4 regions of the uncultured Zoogloea sp. genome follow, and region 3 is predicted to be linked to each of the others. Evidence: riboswitches for the same ligand, from Rfam matches in the RefSeq annotation. Region 3 holds a riboswitch; each other region holds the start of a gene.
The links. Region 3 has a riboswitch for cobalamin ahead of Q0672_RS15595 (TonB-dependent receptor). Riboswitches for the same ligand answer to the same signal wherever they lie in the genome.

Region 1 (4,827 bases), on a different contig from region 3:
TCGGAGGTGGCTGGATTGGGCGCGAGACCGGGAAAGCCGCGGGTGAAGCCGCTTACGATTTTGTGACGACGTTCAGATGGGAATGATCGGGCGCTACCTCAAACGCCTGGCTGCCTTGATTCGGCGGGGGCGAGTCGAAGCGCTGGCGGTTTCGGCTGACGCCGCTGGCGTGTCGATGGGTAGCGACCGGGTGTCGTGGTGTGACGTGCGTCGTCTGGATGCCTGCAAGCGCGACATCTACGCTGGCGAATTGCTTTGTCTGGTGATCCTTGCCAAGGATGGGCGCGTGTATGAATTCAACGAGGAAATGCCAGGCTGGCAGGCGCTCGGCGAAGCGATCGAGCGTTACCTGCCAGAATCATTGTCCCGCGCCGAGTGGGCAATGAAGCTGATTGCCGCGCCGTCGGGCGAGGTGGTGGCGGTTTTTCCCGCGGCTCGAACGGAGTGGTTTCGGGTACGGTCGTGATGCACGGCTTGACCCTGGGCTGACCACCGCCACGCAACGAGGCCGGCAACTCGGACAAACGCCGGCCGACTCGGACCCAACACCTTCCGGCTCAAGCCGCCACGGCAGGCATCTCGCCTCTGCGCTCAGGTGCTTCGACCACCGTCTCGAACTGCATGTGGCTCCCGGTTGATCGCGGGCCAGACGCACAAGCCTTGCTGCAGTTCCGCGAGCCCAGCACAACCCAGCCGACTACGGGGCTCCTGAACCTTCAGGCCCGCCCGGCGTGCTTGTCGACGACGAACTGGTCGAGCAGCTCCATCACCTGGCGGCTGCCGGTTTCCATGTTGTTGAGCTCGTCCACGATCTGCGACTGGATCGTGGCGTCGTTCTGCCAGTCCTTTTCGAGCAGCGCCAGCACCCGGTGGGCACTGTCGTGCACCAGCGCGTGGGGCGCCTCCAGCTTGCCGTAGGCCGGGAGCGTCCCGAACAGAGCCTTCCCGTCGCCCCGGTACCAGCGGCCCAGGCGGCACGCCTCGTGACCGACAGCCACCGGCGCACCGTGCTCGCAGTCACCATCGCTGTTGAGCGACAGGTAGGTGCGCTGCTTGTAGATCATGTGGTCGAGCTTCACCAGGGTCGCAAAGCTCTTGTCGTGCACCTCGGCGGCCTGACGCTCGGTCTCCCGGGCCGCCAGCGCGAAGCGCCCGAAGGTGGCGGCCAGATCGCCCACCACCTGCTGCGAACACGCAGTCATCTCCCTCATCTCGCGGGCATTCAACTGCATCGCCTCGCTCTGGCCGATCAGGCCCTGCATCACCTCACCGATCGACTGGGACGCACCGCGGGTCGTTTCGGCCAGCTTGCGCACCTCGTCCGCCACCACCGCAAAGCCACGGCCCGATTCACCGGCCCGGGCGGCCTCGATCGCCGCGTTGAGGGCCAGCAGGTTGGTCTGGTCGGAGATCTCGTTGATCAGCGCCACCGACATCGCCACCTCGCGGCTGCGGGCGGTCATCTCGTCGATGGCCGACGCCACCTGCAGGATGCGCGTGCCGATGCCGTCGAGCTGCGACACCACCTCGGTCACGGTGCGCTGACTCTCGCCCGCCTCGCTGGCGGTGGCCGTGGCGGTCGCCGCGGCTTCGTGCATCTGAGCGGTGATCGCCAGCATGTCGGCCTGGTTGCCGGTGAGGTTGTTGATCAGGTTGCCGGCGTTGAGCATGCCGGCGTTGCTCAGCAGCAGGGTCTTCATCTGGCCGCGCAGATGGGCCGCCATCGACGCCAGCAGGGTGTTGTGGGCGGTCATCGCCGCCTGCAGCCCGCCGTGCAGGCCGGAGCGCTGGCCGATGCGCGCGTAGCGCCCGTCCATCTGCGCCCGGAAGGCGCTTTCGGACTCGCGGAAATACGCCTCCAGCTGGTCGAGCAGATCGTTCATCGCCCACCCCAGCCGGCCGATCTCGTCCTGATCGCCGATGCCGGTGATGCGCGACGAGAAATCCCCCTCGCCGACCTTCCCGGCCAACGCCAGCAGCCCGTCCAGCGGCGCCAGCGCCTGCCGCAGCCGGCGCAGCCCCCAGGCGGCAAGCGCGACGCCCGCCACCAGCCACATCAGCATCAGCGGGTGCGATCCGCCGACGAAGAACCCCGTCACCAGCGCCGCCAGCAGCAGTGCCGCCTGGCCCCACAGGAGCAGCGCCAGCCTAGAGCGCAAGGACGAACTGTTCATAGCCCCTCCCGTTGAGCGCCTTCATCAGCACCGCGGTGCCCGCCTCGATGGCCCGCGCGGCCCCGGCCGCCGCTTCGGCAGTGGCCATCTCCCGGTACAGCGCGCTGGCTGCAGCCACCGCCTCGCGTTGCGGCTTGCGGCGCACCGAGGTGTAACCAACGATGCCGCGCTCCCCGTCCCGGTCCGGCGTCACGGTCGCCAGCACCCAGTAGAAGCTGCCGTCCCTGGCCATGTTCTTCACGTAGCCGATGAACTCCTGCCCCGCCGCGATGTGATCCCACAGCAGCTTGAACACCGCCCGCGGCATGTCCGGGTGGCGGATGATGTTGTGCTGGCTGCCCAGCAGCTCGGCCTCGGTGTAGCCCGATAGCGCGATGAAGATCCGGTTGGCGTAGAGAATCCGGCCCTTTGCGTCGGTCTTGGTGACGATGAAATCATCGTCACCCAGCGAACGCTCGACCGTCGTCGGCGAAACCCTCGGTTTCATGTTGTCCCTCTTCCTTCGTGCCCGCGCTGTCCGCGGTGTTTTGTCTGGTCGGGGTGATCGGACCTGTAATGCGTTGTCGGCACTGCCCGAACCGGGCTGAAGGCAGGATTCATAAAAAGCCGGCCCATCGGCACGAAGGCTTGCCGCGTCGTAGCACATGCGGTTAGACTCCGCCCCGTTACGGGTGCCGAGCCTGCGTCTGCAGGCAAGGTGAAACGGGAAGTCCGGTGACGTCGGGAGCACGCGCTCCCTGGCCATTCCGGCGCAGCCCCCGCTGCTGTAAGCCTGACGAATCTGCTCAACGCCACTGTGCTCGCGCACGGGAAGGTCGGCAGAAGAGGATGAAGGCGAGCCAGAAGACCGGCCTGTGACGTTTTGGTGTGGTATTGGCCCCGGGGTGTGGGCAGAGCCGACCGATGGGCTTGCCCGATCACTGTCCGTCCGTTCCCGTTCCATCCGCCTTTCCGGAACCACGTCCGCCATTGGTCTTCGCCTGCCCGGCCCGCTGGCCACCGGTCCGTCTTTTCGTCTTTCGCTGCTTCTGCGCGCCCCCTGATGCCTTGCCGCACTTCGTCCAATCGTCACGAAGGGAAGCAAGATGCACATCGAACCGGGGTACGTCGCCAGTGCCAAGATCCTCGCCGCCAACGCCGCCGCCGTCGCCCTGTTGGGCAGCCAGTCGGTCCACCTCCTCAAAGCGCCTCAGCTGATCGTCCGCAGCCTGATCGCAGCAGTCGCCTTCACCCTGTTCATGCAGGCCTTCCACCTGCCGGTGGGCCCGTCGGAGCTGCATTTCCTGGGCGCGATGCCGCTCTACCTGGCGCTCGGTTTCGTGCCGACGCTGTTCGGCTTCGCCCTCGGCCTGCTGGCCCAGGGGCTGATCTTCGCGCCGGCCGACCTGCTCCACCTGGGCGTGAATACCCTCTCGCTGGCCCTGCCGCTGGTGCTGGTGCATGCCACACTCGGCCAGCGCCTGCGCGCCGCCGACACGCGGCCCACCCTGCGCAGCATCCTCAAGCTCGACGCGGCCTTCTACGGCGGCGTCACCCTGATGATCGGCTTCTGGCTGGCCATCGGCGAGGTGGCCACACCGCTCAGCGCCTGGCTCTCCTTCGCCTCGTCCTACGCCGCCATCGTGGCCGTCGAGCCGATCCTCACGCTGCTGGCGGTGCATGCCATCGCCCGCAGCCAGCACAGCGCAGTGGTGCGGCTGTGCTTCCAGCCCCAGGCGGTCTGAGCCATGACCGGCAAGGTCTGGTTCGTGGGTGCCGGCCCCGGCGACCCTGAACTCCTCACCGTCAAGGGAAGGCGCCTGCTCGAAAGCGCCGGCGCGATCCTCTACGCCGGCTCGCTGGTGGATCAGGCGGCCACGCTGTTCGCCCCGCCGGGCTGCGAGATCCGCGACTCGAAGGACATGACCCTTGAGGAAATGACCGCCTGGCTCCTCGACCAGAGCGCCCGCCACGCCAGCGTGGTGCGCCTGCAGACCGGCGACCCCGGCCTGTACGGCGCACTGGTCGAGATGACCCGCCCGCTCACCGCCGCCGGCGTCGAGTGGGCGGTGGTGCCCGGCGTGTCGTCGGCCTTCGCGTCGGCCGCCGCCGCCGGCGAGACCCTGACCCTGCCGGAAGTCACCCAGACGGTGATCCTCACCCGCGTGGCCGGGCGCACGCCCATGCCGCCGGGCGAGGAGCTCGAAGCCCTCGCCGCCCACCGCAGCACCCTGTGCATCTTCCTGTCGATCACCCTGCTGCATGAGGTCCAGCGCGCCCTGCGCGCTGCCGGCTGGGCCGAGGACGCGCCGATCCTGGTCGTCCAGAAGGCCAGCTGGCCCGGCGACGAGAAGATCGTCCGCGGCACCCTCGCCGACATCAAGCAGCGCTGTCAGGCCGAGAAGATCGCCAGCCAGGCCATGATCATCGCCAGCCCCACCCTGGGCGCCGCCGACTGGCCGACCCTCGCCCGCTCCAAGCTCTACGACCCCGCCTTCGCACACCGTTTCCGCAAGGCAACGGCCCGCGCACCGGAGAACCCCGCATGAACGACACCGCCATCCTTCTGGTCGGCCACGGCTCCCGCAACCGGGACGGCAACACCGAGATCCTCCACTTCGCCGCCCAGTGGCGCGAGCGCCACCCCGCCTGGCGCATCGAAACCTGCTTCATC
Region 2 (4,827 bases), on a different contig from region 3:
CCGGGCTGATGCGGATGGCGTCCGGCTGCAGTGGTTCGAGGTGTGCCAGCCGCTCCTCGGTCGTCAGCTTGGGGAAGGGCACGTAGAGCATCACGATGCCCGACACGAACCAGCCGAGGATCAGCACCCCAGTGACGATGCCGAGCCAGCGGTGGGCGAGGTGAAGCAGGCGGAGAAGGCGGTGTTTCATCAGGGCTTGGGGCGTGAGGGCCGGGGAGTGTAAGTGGATTCGGCGGTGACTGCGTCTGTTTCGGGCGCGCAGCACGCGGCTGTGCGCCCGGGTGGATCAGCAGGGGATAGGGTTCGGGCTGGCCCGGGTACGTGGCGTGGTCGGGCTGGGTGCGGCAGGCGAGACCAGCACCGTCAGCCGTGGTGGCTCGAAACGCTGCAACTTGCGCAGGCCGAGCCTGGCCACGATCCGCCGGGCGGCCGGGTGGCCTTCGATGCACAGCACCCGCTCCAGGCCGTTGCCCTCCGCCCAGGCGACTACCGCTTCAAACAGCCGGGTGGCCAGACCCGCCCCGCGCCAGGGTGCGAGCACGCTGAAGCCCAGCTCGCCGCTGTTTCCGGCGACGCCCAGATGCGCCAGGGCGAGGGGTGGATGCTCCGCCGGGCCGATTGCCAGCACGAGGTCGCGGGCAAAATCGACGCGCGCCACATAGGCCCGGATGCTGGTGTCAGACTGGGGCGCGTTGAAGCGGCTGACCCTTTCGGCCGGGTTGAGGGCGAGGAGGTGGGCGAGCACCCGCAGGCGGGCGTCGCCCCCCAGACGCAGGGAGGTGGACTGGGGGTTCATCCCGCGCTCCCGGACTGATGGGCTGCGCCGACCGGCGTGGGGCGGCCCGCTTCGTCGATGGCCACGAAGACGAACGATGCCCGCGTGCACAGCCGCGACCCGGCCTGCCGGGGTGTCTCGGCGGTCATGGTCACCTCCACGCAGAGTGAGGTGCGTCCCACCGAGCTGACCCGGGCGCGGGTCTCGACGATGTCGCCCACCCGGGCCGGGGCGACGAAGTCGAGGGTCTCGCTGGAAGCCATCACCACCGGCTTGCGGGCCCGGCGGGTGGCGGCGACCAGCGCAGCCTTGCCCAGCCAGTCGAGGGCCTGCCCACCGTGGAGGATGCCCCGGTGATTGACCTGCCCGGGAAAGACGATCTCCACCACCCGCACCACGTCGGCGGGTACGGCGTCCAGGAGGGGGATGGATTCGGTGGATTCCGTCTCGTCGCCCACTGCCACCATCACAAAATGCCCGGTGAGGCAGAGGGTGCGTTCGCCGGTGAGCATGTCCTCGGCGCACAGGCGGGCTTCCACGTCCACCGAGCGGCGCCCGGTGCGGACGATCCGCCCGCTCACCTCGGCCAGATGGCCGGCGGGCACTGGTGAGCGGAAGTGGGTCTGGCTGAGGGCGGCGGTGACGACGGTGCGGCGTAGCCGGCGGCTGGCAAGGACGAAGGCGAACTTGTCCATCATCGCCAGCGCGGCGCCGCCGAAGAGGGTGCCATGGTGGTTCGACTGGCCGGGAAAGACCACGTCGACGAGGGAGAACAGCTCGCCCGGCGCGGGGGCTGGCAGCAGGCGGTCGAGGGGATCGCGCAGGTCGTCGGCGGTGGTGGGAAGGGGCTGGGCCGCGGTGGCCGGGGTGTGGGTGTGGGACATGGTGAGGCTCCTGGTCGGACTGTCCGCTACCCCGCGGACGGTCGATGGCAGATCCACCTGCCCGGTGGGGCAGATGGCGTGGCGCGGCAGGCCGGTCTCCGGGCTCGCAAGTCTTGACCCTTCGCCTTCCCGGACGTATCCAGTGGCGGGCGGCTTCGGGAGAAGCCAGCCGTGAAGGGTCCGCACTTGCCTACCGTTGCGGGGGCAGCCGGGGCTTGGCGGCGGACTGGCCGCCGCGTACCCCGTTCCCGTTTCACCCGGTTTCGCCGGAAGGGCGGAACCAGGCACCTGTCGCAGGGGGTGCAGCCGCCCGGGATCGGGCTTGGCGCCGGCTGCGCGGCGCCGGGCAGGCGCTGGCCGGGTCAATCCCAGGCTAGCGCGCCGCCCGTCTGGTACTCGGTGACGCGGGTTTCGAAGAAGTTCTTCTCCTTGCGCAGGTTGGCCTGCTCGTCGAGCCAGGGCAGCACGTTGGTGGCGCCGGGGAAGGGTTCGGCCAGCCCCACCTGACGGGCGCGGCGGTTGGCCATGAAGCGGAACTGATCCATGTGCAGCCCGGCGTTGTAGCCCAGGATGGGCGAACCCAGGATGTAGGCGGCGTAGTCGGCCTCGGCGGCCTCGGCTTCATCCCACAGGGTGCGCAGGACGGCGGGGTCGAGGCTGAGCCCTTCCTCCTTCAGCAGCTCGCGCACCACGCGGATGCCGAAGGCGCAGTGGAGCACCTCGTCACGCATGATGTACTGGAGCTGCTCGGCGGCGCCCTTCATCAGGCCCCGGCGCTGCAGGGCGAAGATGGGCGTGAAGCCGTTGTAGAACCAGCAGCCTTCGAAGATCGCCGCAAAGAAGAAGTAGGACAGGGCGAACTCGTGGAGGTTGGCCCGGTCACGCAGGTCGAAATCCGGGCGCATCACCCGTTCCAGGCGGCGGCTGGCGAGGGCGATCTTGCCGTGAATGGCCGGCACCACCCGGTAGCGGTTGTAGATCTCCTGCTGGTCGAGGCCGATGGTCTCGATGCAGTGCTGGTAGGTCCAGGTGTGCAGGGCTTCCTCGTACACCTGGCGGGCCTGGTAGATCTGCAGTTCGGGCGCCCTCATCTTCTCCATCACCGCCAGCCCGATGTTGCGCATGGCGAGGATGTCGGAGGTGGTGAGGTAGGCCAGCACGTTTTCGAAGACGTGGCGCTCGGCGTCGGTGAGCTTGTGGTGATAGTCGTGCACGTCCTGGGCCATGGAGATTTCGAGCGGCGTCCAGTGGTTGCGGTTGGCCTTGAGGAAGAACTCCCACGCCCAGGGGTATTTGAACGGGGCGAGCTGGTTGATGTCGGCCCGGCCGCCGACGATGCGCTTGTCGGCGGCGTTGATGGCAGCCCGGGCGTCGGTGGCCATGGCGGGCACCGGGGCCGGCGCGGGAATGTCCCAGTCGTTGAAGCGGGCGGTGCTCATTGGCAGGCCTCGCATTCCGGGTTGTCGATGGCGCAGAAGCGGGGGGCTTCGTCGGCGGGCGGGGTGTCGTCGCGGCCACCGGATTTTTCGAGCTGGCTGGCGCCCAGGGTGCGCAGGTAATAGGTGGTCTTGAGGCCGCGCAGCCAGGCGAGCTTGTAGATCTCGTCGAGCTTGCGGCCGGAGGGCGTGGCGAGATAGAGGTTGAGGGACTGGGCCTGGTCGATCCACTTCTGACGGCGGGCGGCAGCTTCGATCAGCCATTCGGGCTCGATCTCGAAGGCGGTGGCGTAGCGGGCCTTGATCTCGTCGGGCACCCGGTCGATGCGGGCGAGGGCGCCGTCGAAGTACTTGAGGTCGGCCACCATCACCTCGTCCCACAGGTCGAGGGCCTTGAGGTCGCGCACCAGGGCTTCGTTCACCACCGTGAATTCGCCTGACAGGTTGGATTTGACGTAGAGGTTCTGGTAGGCCGGCTCGATGCTGGCCGACACGCCGACGATGTTGGAAATGGTGGCGGTGGGGGCGATGGCCACGCAGTTGGCGTTGCGCATGCCGTGGCGGGCGATGCGGGCGCGCAGGGCGGGCCAGTCGAGGTGGCTGTCGCGGTTCACCTCCAGTTGGCCGCCGCGGCCGGCGGCGAGCAGGTCGAGGGAATCGGGCGGCAGGATGCCCCGGCTCCACAGGCTGCCCTCGAAGCTCCCGTAGCGGCCGCGCTCCCGGGCGAGTTCGGTGGAGGCGCGGTAGGCCTGATAGCACACGGCCTCCATCGACTGGTCGGCAAACGTCACCGCGGCTTCGCTGGCGTAAGGCAGGCCGAGGGCGTACAGGCAGTCGGCAAAACCCATGATGCCGAGGCCCACCGGGCGATGGCGCAGGTTGGCCCGGCGTGCCTTTGGGGTGGCGTAGAAGTTGATGTCCACCACGTTGTCGAGCATGCGCATGGCGGTCTGCACGCTGCGGGCGAGCTTGTCCTGGTCGAGGGCGCCGTCCTTCAGGTGGGCGAGCAGGTTGATCGAGCCCAGGTTGCACACGGCGGTCTCGTCGTCCGAGGTGTTGAGGGTGATCTCGGTGCACAGGTTGGAGCTGCGCACCACGCCCACGTGCTGCTGCGGCGAGCGCAGGTTGCAGGCGTCCTTGAAGGTGATCCACGGGTGGCCGGTCTCGAAGAGCATGGTGAGCATCCGCCGCCACAGCTGCACGGCCGGGATGCGCTTGAAGAGCCGGATCTCGCCGGCGTCGGCCCGGGCCTCGTGGGCGCAGTAGGCGGCCTCGAAATCGGCGCCGAAGCGGGTGTGAAGGTCCGGCACGTCCGACGGCGAGAACAGCGTCCAGTCGGCGTTGTCCATCACCCGCTTCATGAACAGGTCGGGAATCCAGTTGGCGGTGTTCATGTCGTGGGTGCGGCGGCGCTCGTCGCCAGTGTTCTTGCGCAGGTCGAGGAACTCCTCGATGTCCAGGTGCCAGGTTTCGAGATAGGCGCACACCGCGCCCTTGCGCTTGCCGCCCTGATTGACCGCCACTGCGGTGTCATTCACCACCTTGAGGAAGGGAATCACCCCCTGGCTCTGGCCGTTGGTGCCTTTGATGCGGCTGCCCAGGGCGCGCACCGGGGTCCAGTCGTTGCCCAGGCCGCCGGCGTACTTCTGCAGCAGGGCGTTCTCCTTGACCGCCTGGTAGATGCCTTCCAGGTCATCCGATACCGTGGTGAGGTAGCAGGACGACAGCTGCG
Region 3 (4,827 bases):
CTGCTGGCGTCGCCCATCAGCCAGAACAGCATGCCCTTGACCCGGCCTTCCGGCGCGAGGCTGAGCATCAGCGCCACGGCCGCGCCACAGCCGGCGGCGACGATGACGCCGGTGAGGAGGAGGCGGGTCTGCGTCCACGAGCCGTCGCCGTGGGCGAGGCCGAACACCAGCAGCGTCGCGCCCAGCGCGCCGATGAAGGCGCCGGCATCGATCCAGCCAGAGGCAGCCCCGGCCAGGATCGCCCCCAGCGCGCCCACCGCCGCGCCGCCGGAGATGCCCAGCACGTAGGGGTCGGCCAGCGGGTTGCGCAGCAGCACCTGCATCAGCGCGCCGGCCAGGGCCAGCAGGCCCCCGCAGGCAAAGGCGGCCACGGCGCGGGGCAGGCGCAGGGTGCGGATGATGTCGGATTCCATGCCGCCGCCGCTGCCGGTGAGGGCGGCGAGCAGATCGGCGTGGGAGACCGCCAACGCGCCGGCGGAGAGCGCCCACACAAAGGCGGCCAGCGCTGCGGCGACGAGGGCGGCGAGCACCAGCAGGGCGCGCTGCCGCCCGCGCCGGCCGGCGCCGGGGCGGGTAGCAGGCGCGGCGGCGCTGCGGGTGGCGAGGTGGAGCTCGTCGGCCATCGTCAGAAGGCCGCCTGCGGGCGGTGGGTGTGTGGGTTCATGGGTGTGTTCAGCGCCGGGCCGGGGTTGCCCGCGGCCCGGTTTGGTTACGAATTACCTCGGGGCGTAGCGTACGCCGAAGAAGACGTTGGCGCCGGGGGTGTTGTAGCCGAAGGCGGTCTCGTACTGCTTGTCGAGCAGGTTGTTGGCCCGGCCTTCGACGCTCCAGTCGGGCGTGACGGCGTACTTCACGAAGGCGTTGAGAAGGCCGTAGCCGCCCAGCCGGTCGCGTTCGGTGGCGGTGGCGAGGGCGCTGCTGCTGAAGCTGACCGCATCGTAACGGCCACCCACGCCCTGCAGCTCGACGCCAGCGGTGATGCGCTCGACTTTGCGACTGACGCGGAAGTGGCCGCTCTGTTTGGCCCGGCGCGGCAGGCTGGCATCGGAGTCGCGGTCCTTGGCGTCGAGGAAATCGATGCCGGCTTCCAGATCGAACCCCGCCAGCCGGGTGCCACCCGCCAGCGATACGCCCTGCACCAGCGCCTCGCGCACGTTGGACGGCATCGAGCGGCCGGTGCTGGGGTTGCGGAAGGTGACGATCATGTCGGAGATGCGGTTGCGGAACACCGTGAGGCTGGCAAAGCTGCCGCCCTGCGACCACAGCAGGCCGAGCTCCTTGTTGTAGGCGTTTTCGGGCTTGAGGTTGGCGTTGCCGAAGCCGGGGTAGTACAGCTCGTTGAAGGTGGGCGCGCGGAAGGCCGAGCCGATGCTGCCGGTGAAGCGCAGGCCGTTGGCGATCTGGTAGCCGTAGCCCGCGTAGCCGGTGGTCTTGCCGCCGTACTGGCTGTTCTCGTCGTGACGGGCGTTGAGCTGCACGGTGTGGGCGCCCAGGCCGGCGGTCCAGCCGAGGAGCGCCGAGTTGACGGTACGCCCGCCATCGAAGGCGCCTTCGCTGAGCACCTTTTGATGGAGGTTTTCGTAGGCGGCCATCAGGGTACCGACGGGCAGGCGGATGTCGTGCTGCCAGGCGAGCTGGTCCTGGGTGGTGCGGATGGTGGAGCCGGCGGGCTTGCTGAGCATGAAGCCTTCGTAGCTATCCACCGACTGGCCGAAGCGCAGGGTGCTCGTCCAGCTGGCGGCGAGGCGGTTGCGGCTGTGGAGGCTCCAGACGCGCTGGGCGGAGTTGTTGTAGTTGTTGAAGCTGGCTTCGCCGTCGTAGAAGTTGCGGCCTTCGGTGGCGAGGAAGGTGGCGCCCAGCTCGTGGCCGTCGGCGAGGCGGTAGCCCAGGTTGCCGGAGACGCTGGTGTTGCGATACGGATCGTGGTCGGGGTTGTAGCCGGTGGCCTTGCGCATCTTGGCGCTGGTGCCTTCGGTCTCGGTGTAGCCGCCGCGCAGGGCGTAGCTGAGGCGCTCGGTGCCGCCAGTGACGCCGGCGGAGACTTCCCGCGCGCCGTAGCTGCCGGCGCCGGCAAAGGCGTCGACGCGCGGTGCACCCTGGCCCTTGCGGGTGAAGATCTGGACGACGCCGCTCATGGCGTCGGCGCCGTAGAGGGCCGAGGCCGGGCCGCGGACGATCTCGATGCGTTCAATCTGCGACAGGGGGATGTCCTGCCAGCTGGCGGTGCCGGTGGTGGCGGAGCCGATGCGCATGCCGTCGATGAGCAGGATGGTGTGGTTGCCGTTGCCGCCGCGCATGAAGATGGAGGTGCTCTTGCCGGGGCCGCCGTTGGTGGCCATCTGGATGCCCGGCTGGCGGGCGAGGAGTTCGGGCAGGCCGAAACTGGCGCCGGCCTGTTCGATCCGGGCGCGGTCGATCACGGTGACGTCGGCGATGGCCTCGTCGGCACGCTGGGCCTGGCGCGACGCGGTAACGACCACGAGGGGCTGTTCGGCGTCGGCGGCAAGGCCGGTGAGGGGGAATGCGGTGGCCACGGCGAGGGCGGCAAGGGTGGGGCGGATGAAGGTCATGGAGGTCTCCCGAGCCGGGCGGCGTCCCCGCCAACCCGGTGGTTTGCTGGTGAAAGCACCCGGAGGAGAGGCTGGCCCGGGACGGTCGGAAACCGTCCGGCGTGCGCCTGCCACCACCCCGTGGCACTTCCGCTTGAGGCAACCGAGGCCGGTATCCGGGCTTGCAGTGGGGCGGGGCCGTTGAAACCGGCACCGCCGCGGCGCGTCGCCTTCCCAGGCCGAAGGGCCCAGTGGCGCAGTGACGCGTCGTGTTCCTGCTTACCGTTGCGGGGGCAGCACAGGCCTTGCGGCTTCGGCGAGAAGCGCGCGCACCTGTTTCCCGTTTAACCCCCGGGCCTGCCGGCCCGGGGGCACCTTGGTCACGTCGATCGGCCAGCAGCGGTGCCGCCGGCCAAAGGTTCCTGCTGGTTTGAAGCTGTGATGAAGCGCGGCGACTCAGCGGAAGTCGTAGCGCACCGAGCCGAACAGGGTGCGGCCTTCCGCCGGGTAGAAGTAGTAGTCGCCGGCAAAGGACGAATACAGCGCGTAGGGCGCGTACTTCTGGTTGGTGGCGTTGGCGAGGCGCAGCTGCAGGGTCACGTCACGCACCTTCCAGTCGGCGTGCAGATCGAGGATGCCGTAGCCGTCGAGCATCTCCTTGGTGTTGTCGAAGTCGCCCCCGAAGCGGCGCTTGCCCACGTGGGTCCAGGTGGCGCCGTAGCGGCCGGCGGTGGCGGCGTCGAACACCGCGCCCACCCGGTACTTGAGGTTGGGCACGAGGGTGACGGTGTTGCCGCTGTAGGGGCCATCCACGAACTTGGCGTTCTGGGTGATGAGGCCGGCGTTGAGCTCGAGCTTGCGCAGGGCGCGCCAGCGGGCTTCGAGCTCGAGGCCTTCGCGGCGGGTGCGGTCGAAGTTCTCGTTGGCGTAGGTGATGGGGTTGTAGCCGATCTCGTCGGTGAGGCTGAGACGGTAGATGGCGCCTTGCAGCAGCAGGCCGTCGGCCTTGTAGCGGGCGCCGACTTCGAGGTTGGTGCCGTGCTGGGGCCGCACGTTGCCGCCGGTGAACACCGGGGCGTAGGTGAGCGGGTCGTAGCCGAAGAGCTCGTCGGTGTTGGCAAAGCGGAACACCTGGCCCCAGCGGGTGAACAGCCGGGTGCTGCGGTCGAGATCCCACGCGAGGCCGGCCTCGAAGGCGTTGCGGGCGTGGGTGGCTTCGCCGTCGATGCCATTGGCGCGATCTTCGGCGTGCTGACGGACGATCTGCCGGCGCCCGCCCAGGGTGAGGTGCAGGTCGGAGCGCAGCGAGGTGGTGTTCTGGACGTAGAAGGCGCGGGACAGCTGGGAACCAGCTTGATCCAGCGCAACGTTGTCGACCTTGCCGTGGAACACATCCAGCCCGGCGACGGTGGTGCTGGCCAGCCCCGCCAGCCCGTGGCGCCACTGCAGGCGCGGGGTGAAGGCGGTGGTATCGCGGTTGGCGATGTAGGGCGTGGCGCCGTACACGGCGTTCTGGCGCGAGGTGTTGTAGGTGATCTCGCCTTCGAGCATCAGGGTGTCGGTGATGGCGTAGCGTACGCCCGGGCGCAGGCGGTAGCCCTCGCGCTTCTGGTGGTCGGTGAGGCTGCGGGCGCGGGATGCGTCGGCGTCGTAGTCGGCGCGCTTGATGGAGCCCGGCAGGCCGTTGGAATCGCCATAGGCGGCCACGTCGACGAAGACTTCGCGCTCGTCGCCGAGGATGTGCCCGACCCGGCCGGAGACGGCGCGCTGGTCGCCCTGGGTGTTCTTGCGCCAGCCGTTCACGTCGGCGTAGTTGGCAAACACGTTGAAGTAGGTGGCGTCGGCCGAACCGGCGGCGGACACATCGACCCGGTGATAGCCGTAGCTGCCGAGGGTGAGCCCGGCGCTGGCGCGGGGGGCACCGGATTTGTCGGTGATGATGTTGATCACGCCGCCCACGCTGCGGTCGCCGAACAGCACGCCGCCGGTGCCGCGCATCACCTCGACGCGATCGACGTTCTGCAGCGGGATGGCCGACCAGTCGATGCCGCTCATGTCCACCGGGTTGAGGCGCTGGCCGTCGAGGAGGATCAGGGTGTTGCTGCCGGCCGCTTCGCCGAAGCCGCGCAGGTCGACCACGGTGTCGATGCCCAGCGCGCCGGACATGGGGCGCACGTCGATGCCGGCGGCGAGGCCGAGCACGTCGGGCAGGCTGGCGCCGCCGCTCTTGGCGATGTCGTCGCGGCTGATGCGGGTGAGGCTGACGGGGGCTTTGGAG
Region 4 (4,827 bases), on a different contig from region 3:
GGAGGCCCACAGGGCCACGTCCCATTCGAGGGCTTCGAGGGGGCGGCTTTCGAGCGTGTCCATGCGCACGGCGTCGCCGGGCTCGACGCGGCTCATCTTCACCGTGCCGCGGGTGGGCAGCTGGGCCAGGGCGCGCAGGGCGTTGGTGCTGCGGGCCTGGAGCGCCTTGCCGCTCTGCGGGTCGAGGTAGAGGGCGGTGCCGCTGGCGTCGTCGATGCGCATCGGGCGGTGGATTTCCCGGGCGTGGGCGACGGCGCGGGTGATCTCGCCCTGCAGGAACTGGTCCGGGGTGTAATAGATGGCGTTGCGGGCGATCAGGTCGTCGAGATCCACATCGGGCATCGAGCCCACATAGAAGGTGGACAGGCGCTCTTCGAGCTGGCGCAGGAGGGCCACCGGATCGGCGTTGGCGAGGCGCGGCTCGGTGCGGTTGAAGAGCATCTCGACGGGCATTTCGTCGGGGATGCTGTCGGCGTCCTCGAGGGTGCCGGTGTCGATGGCCGCCACGGGGGCTTCGACGACCGGCGCAGGCGGCAGCAGGCGGCGGGCCTGTTCGAGGGCGGCCGAGAAGGCGGCGAGGCCCACCGGCTTGGTGACCGGGATGGTCAGCGGGTCGTTGTCCAGCGGCGCCTTCTGGGTGCTGACGATCAGTGGGCGGCCCGGGTAGAGCAGGCGATGACCTTCGAGGAGGTAGCGGCCCAGGTCGTTGTCGATGTCGATGAAGGCCACGTCGGCGGCGGTTTCATCGGTGATCTGACAGGCACGGGAGTCCACGCGCGAGAGGAATATCTCGAAGGCGTACAGCGAGCGGCTGTCCATGCCGGTGTGGCAGAGGCGGAGCGTAGGCTGGGCGGTCATCATGGTGTTTCTCCCGAAGGCGGTCAGAGGGCCGGGGTGGTCATGCCGACCAGGCCGCGCGTCAATACCGAGCGGCTGGCCGGGGGTTGTACGTTTTCGTCGGCGCGCACGCCGCTGGCGAGGTGGCTGGCGAGGAAGCGGCGCTGGGGCGGGTCGAGCTGCAGGGCGGTCTGCGACAGCATCGCGGACTTCAGGCCGACGCCCCGCTCGGCCAGCACGATGAACAGATCCACCAGGGCGCCGTAGGTCGCGTCGCCGTCGCCCAGCTGCCAGGCGATCAGGATCCGCCGGGTGTGGCTGGTCAGGTCGTCCGGCTGGCGAGCCAGATGCATCTCCAGGTGCGCGAGCAGTCGTCCGGCCTCGCCCCGCAGGTGCAGTATGTTGCTGTCAGGCTGCTGGAAGGCGGGTTCGGGTCGTTCCAAGTCGGAGCCCCTGGCTGGGTGAGTTCGATCACGCCCGATGTCGTGCGTGATATGACGATCGGGCTCGATTATAGGGGGCTCGACGGCGACGAAACCGGCCGCTTTGATTACTTCTGTTATTTATACAGATTTTGACAAAGCTGCCTGTCAAATGCTGACATGCGGCCCGGATTGGGTCTTGATCCGTCCGAAAATCGAGAAAATTTACCCAGCCTTGGCCTGGCGACGCCCCGGGCTGAGGGGGCTCCGACACGCCCGCAGGTGACATCCGGCTTGCCGGGCTGCCGACTTTGTCTTAACCTCGGCGTCCCTGTTCCTCCGGGTGCCCGATCCGCCTTCGCGGAAACGGCCAAACGGGAAGTCCGGTGACGTCGGCGGCAAGCCCTCCGACCATTCCGGCGCAGCCCCCGCTGCTGTAAGCCAGACGACTCCATCCACATGCCACTGGGCACCAGCCCGGGAAGGCGGATGGGGAAGGACGACGGCGAGCCAGAAGACCGGCCCGAGGACATTGTTTCTGCTGAGCCCCGGGGTGCGGGCCTGGCGAGCGAAATGTGTCCGTCCGCCGGCCAGCCCGGCGTCCGTCCTCCTGCCGGCGTGTCCCGCCGCGCGGTTTCGTTCCGTCTTTTCTCGTCCCCGTCCGGCCCGGCGATCCGGCCCATGGAGACGGGATGTCAGGACCACACTCAGGCTTTTGCCGCACCCTCGCTCGCGCCCTGCTCGCCGCGGCCCTGCTGGCCGCGCTACCGGCGAGCGCGGCGACGCTGTTCGGTGTCGTCACCGACCGCGCCGCGCCGGCCGCCGTCGAAGGCGCCCGCAAGCACCTCGCCAGCCATCCCCGCGACCGCGTCGTGCTGCGCACGCCGGCCCAGCTCCTCGCCGCCAGCGATCGCCAGCTGCGCCAGTGGCTCGACGCCGACGCGGTGCTGGCGGTGTCGGTATTCGGCGATCCGGCCCGCCGGCTGGTCGACGCCCTGCCGGCCAGCCGTGCCACCACCGTGCTGGCGATGAACGGCGAGCAGCGCCTGAACCTGCACAGCCGCGGCGCGGCCGGCGCGCTGGCGGATTTCCCCGCCGACACCCTGCGCCAGCTCGCCGCCGAGCAGCCGCCCGCGGAGGCCCTCGATGCCGCCGCCGCTCACCCGCCCGCCGCGGCATGGCTCGCCGCCCGCCGTAGCTGGCAGGCCGGCGGTGCCGACAACCTCGCCGGCCTGTACGCCCACCTGCTCGCCGGCAAGGCGCTCCCGCCGCCGCTGCCCGAACCGGCCCTGCGCCTGCGGGTGGGCGAGGTGGAGCGTACCGACGCCAGCGCTTGGCGATCCGGCCTGCTGCCCGCCGGCCCGGCGCTGGCGGTGCTGGATCTCGCCAACATCGAATCCGGCACCGCCGCGGCGATCTGCGGCGAATCCCGCCGCCAGGGTCTGCCCTGCGCCGAGGTGCTGACCCGCTGGGGCGGCGCCTCGCGGGAGGCCATCGAGCGCCTGCCCGAACTCCTCGCCCCGGCCCGGCCTGCGGCGCTGGTGGTGGTGCAGGACTTTGTGGTCGGCGCCGCCGAGAACCGCGAGGCCGTCACCGAAGCCCTGAAGAAGCTGGATGTGCCGGTCATCAAGGCGATCCGCCTCACCGAGCGCACCGCCACCCAGTGGCGCCTGTCGCCCGAGGGGCTGCCGGTGGATTCGGTGCAGTACCGGGTGGCGTTGCCCGAGCTGCAGGGCATCGGTCAGCCCATCGTGGTGTCGGCGGTGGGGGCGGGGCGAGTTGATCCGCTCACCGGCGTCGAGCTGCGCCGCACCGAGCCCATCGCCGCCGAGATCACCCGGCTGGTGGCCCGCGCCACCCGCTGGCAGCAGCTTCGCGCCAAGGCCAACGCCGACAAGCGGGTGGCCATCGTCTACTACAACCACCCGCCAGGCCGGCAGAACATCGGCGCCGACAACCTGGACGTGCCCGCCTCGCTGTTCGCCATCCTCACGCGCCTGAAGGCCGAGGGCTACGACACCGGCGAGCTGCCCGCGTCGCCCGCGTCGCTGCTCGACGGGATCATGGCCCGGGGCGTGAATCTGCCCGAAGACAAGACCGCGCTGGCCGAGCTCTCCCGCGAGGTGGCCGGTGTGAGCGCCGCCGACTACAAAGCGTGGTTCGCCGGCCTGCCCGAGCGGGTGCGCGGCGAGATGGTCTCCGGCCCCCTCGGCCGGCTCCACGCCGAGGTGCTGGAAGCCGAACGCGCCGGCGAGCGCAGTCTGGGGCGCAAGCGGGTGGAATCGGTGATGAAGGAGCTCCACCATCTGGCCGAAGGCGCGGATCACCCGCGCCGCGCCGAGGCCATCGCCGGCCTGAAGGAACTCGAAGCCGGCTACCGCGGCTGCCTCGCCGACGTGCCCCTGCGCAGGTGCGAGAGCCTGTCCAACCTCGCGTGGCGGATCGTCGGCTACGGCGTCGAGGGCCTGCGCGGCTGGGGCGCTGCGCCGGGCAAGGTGATGGTGGCGGACGGCAAGCTGCTGGTGCCGGGGCTCACCTTCGGCAAGGTCTTCGTCGGGCCGCAGCCGCCGCGGGGCTGGGAGGTTGATGAAGAGCTGCTCCACGCCAACACCAGCGTGTCGCCGCCCCACCAGTACCTGGCCTTCTACCACTGGCTGCGCGACCGCTTCCGGGCCGACGCGGTGGTGCACCTGGGCCGCCATTCCACCTACGAGTTCCTGCCGGGCAAGGCGGTGGGCCTCACCGCCGACGACTACCCCAGCCTCGTCGCCGCCGATCTGCCGGGCATCTACCCCTACATCGTCGACGGGGTGGGCGAGGGCGTGCAGGCCAAGCGCCGCGGGCTGGCGGTGATCGTCGACCACCTCACCCCGCCGCTCTCCGCGACGCCGCTCTACGACAGGCTGCTGGAACTGCGCCAGGTGGTGGAGAGCTTCGAGGCCGCCAACAGCGAGAGCCTCAAGGCCCAGGCTGCCCGCACCATGCGTGAGCAGGTGGTTGCCCTCAACCTGCGCGCCGAGCTGGAAGCCTCGATGGCCGACGTGCTGGAGGTGCGCGGCATTGGTTTCGAGGACGCCGACGACGATCTGCTCGCCCACGAGATCGGCCACTACCTCACCAAGCTGCAGGAGAAGTTCATGCCCCACGGCCTGCACGTCTTCGGGCAGGACTGGAGCGCCGAATCCCTGGCCCTGATGGCCGGCTCGATGGCCCAGGTGGCGGGCGGCTACGACGCGGCCATCGCCGCCAAGCTGGCCGCCTCACCGCGGCTGGAGATGGACGGCCTGCTGGCCGGGCTTGCCGGGCGCTTCGTGCCGCCGGGCAAGGGCAACGACCCGCTGCGCTCGCCCGAGGCGCTGCCCACCGGGCGCAACTTTCATGCGGTGGATGGCGACCTGCTGCCCACCCGGCTGGGCTACGCCCTCGGCGCCAGCCTTGCCGACAAGGCCACCGCCCGACCCCGCAAGGTGAGTGCCGGTGCCGACAGCGACGCGGTGATCCTGTGGGCCTCCGACGCGGTGCGCGACGAGGGCGCGATGGTCGCCTTCTGCCTCTCGCTGCTGGGGGC

Region 1: another riboswitch for cobalamin. It lies ahead of Q0672_RS05535 (energy-coupling factor ABC transporter permease); the one in region 3 lies ahead of Q0672_RS15595 (TonB-dependent receptor).
Region 2: another riboswitch for cobalamin. It lies ahead of Q0672_RS07470 (hotdog domain-containing protein); the one in region 3 lies ahead of Q0672_RS15595 (TonB-dependent receptor).
Region 4: another riboswitch for cobalamin. It lies ahead of Q0672_RS23040 (cobaltochelatase subunit CobN); the one in region 3 lies ahead of Q0672_RS15595 (TonB-dependent receptor).

What each region holds. Positions count from the first base shown of each region.
Region 1 covers NZ_CALAYQ010000038.1:79,195-84,021, forward strand. The annotation lists gene Q0672_RS05515 (hypothetical protein) at 1-86, shown strand, start outside; gene Q0672_RS05520 (hypothetical protein) at 83-466, shown strand; gene Q0672_RS05525 (methyl-accepting chemotaxis protein) at 717-2,174, opposite strand; gene Q0672_RS05530 (PAS domain-containing protein) at 2,149-2,661, opposite strand; cobalamin riboswitch at 2,827-3,045, shown strand; gene Q0672_RS05535 (energy-coupling factor ABC transporter permease) at 3,260-3,898, shown strand; gene cobM (precorrin-4 C(11)-methyltransferase) at 3,902-4,702, shown strand; gene Q0672_RS05545 (sirohydrochlorin chelatase) at 4,699-4,827, shown strand, end outside.
Region 2 covers NZ_CALAYQ010000055.1:4,462-9,288, forward strand. The annotation lists gene Q0672_RS07460 (PepSY domain-containing protein) at 1-190, opposite strand, end outside; gene Q0672_RS07465 (GNAT family N-acetyltransferase) at 287-796, opposite strand; gene Q0672_RS07470 (hotdog domain-containing protein) at 793-1,659, opposite strand; cobalamin riboswitch at 1,731-1,959, opposite strand; gene Q0672_RS07475 (ribonucleotide-diphosphate reductase subunit beta) at 2,022-3,098, opposite strand; gene Q0672_RS07480 (ribonucleoside-diphosphate reductase subunit alpha) at 3,095-4,827, opposite strand, start outside.
Region 3 covers NZ_CALAYQ010000138.1:10,008-14,834, forward strand. The annotation lists gene Q0672_RS15590 (iron ABC transporter permease) at 1-623, opposite strand, end outside; gene Q0672_RS15595 (TonB-dependent receptor) at 717-2,570, opposite strand; cobalamin riboswitch at 2,699-2,943, opposite strand; gene Q0672_RS15600 (TonB-dependent receptor) at 3,006-4,827, opposite strand, start outside.
Region 4 covers NZ_CALAYQ010000209.1:51,624-56,450, reverse strand. The annotation lists gene Q0672_RS23050 (hypothetical protein) at 1-861, opposite strand, end outside; gene Q0672_RS23045 (hypothetical protein) at 882-1,280, opposite strand; cobalamin riboswitch at 1,584-1,801, shown strand; gene Q0672_RS23040 (cobaltochelatase subunit CobN) at 1,952-4,827, shown strand, end outside.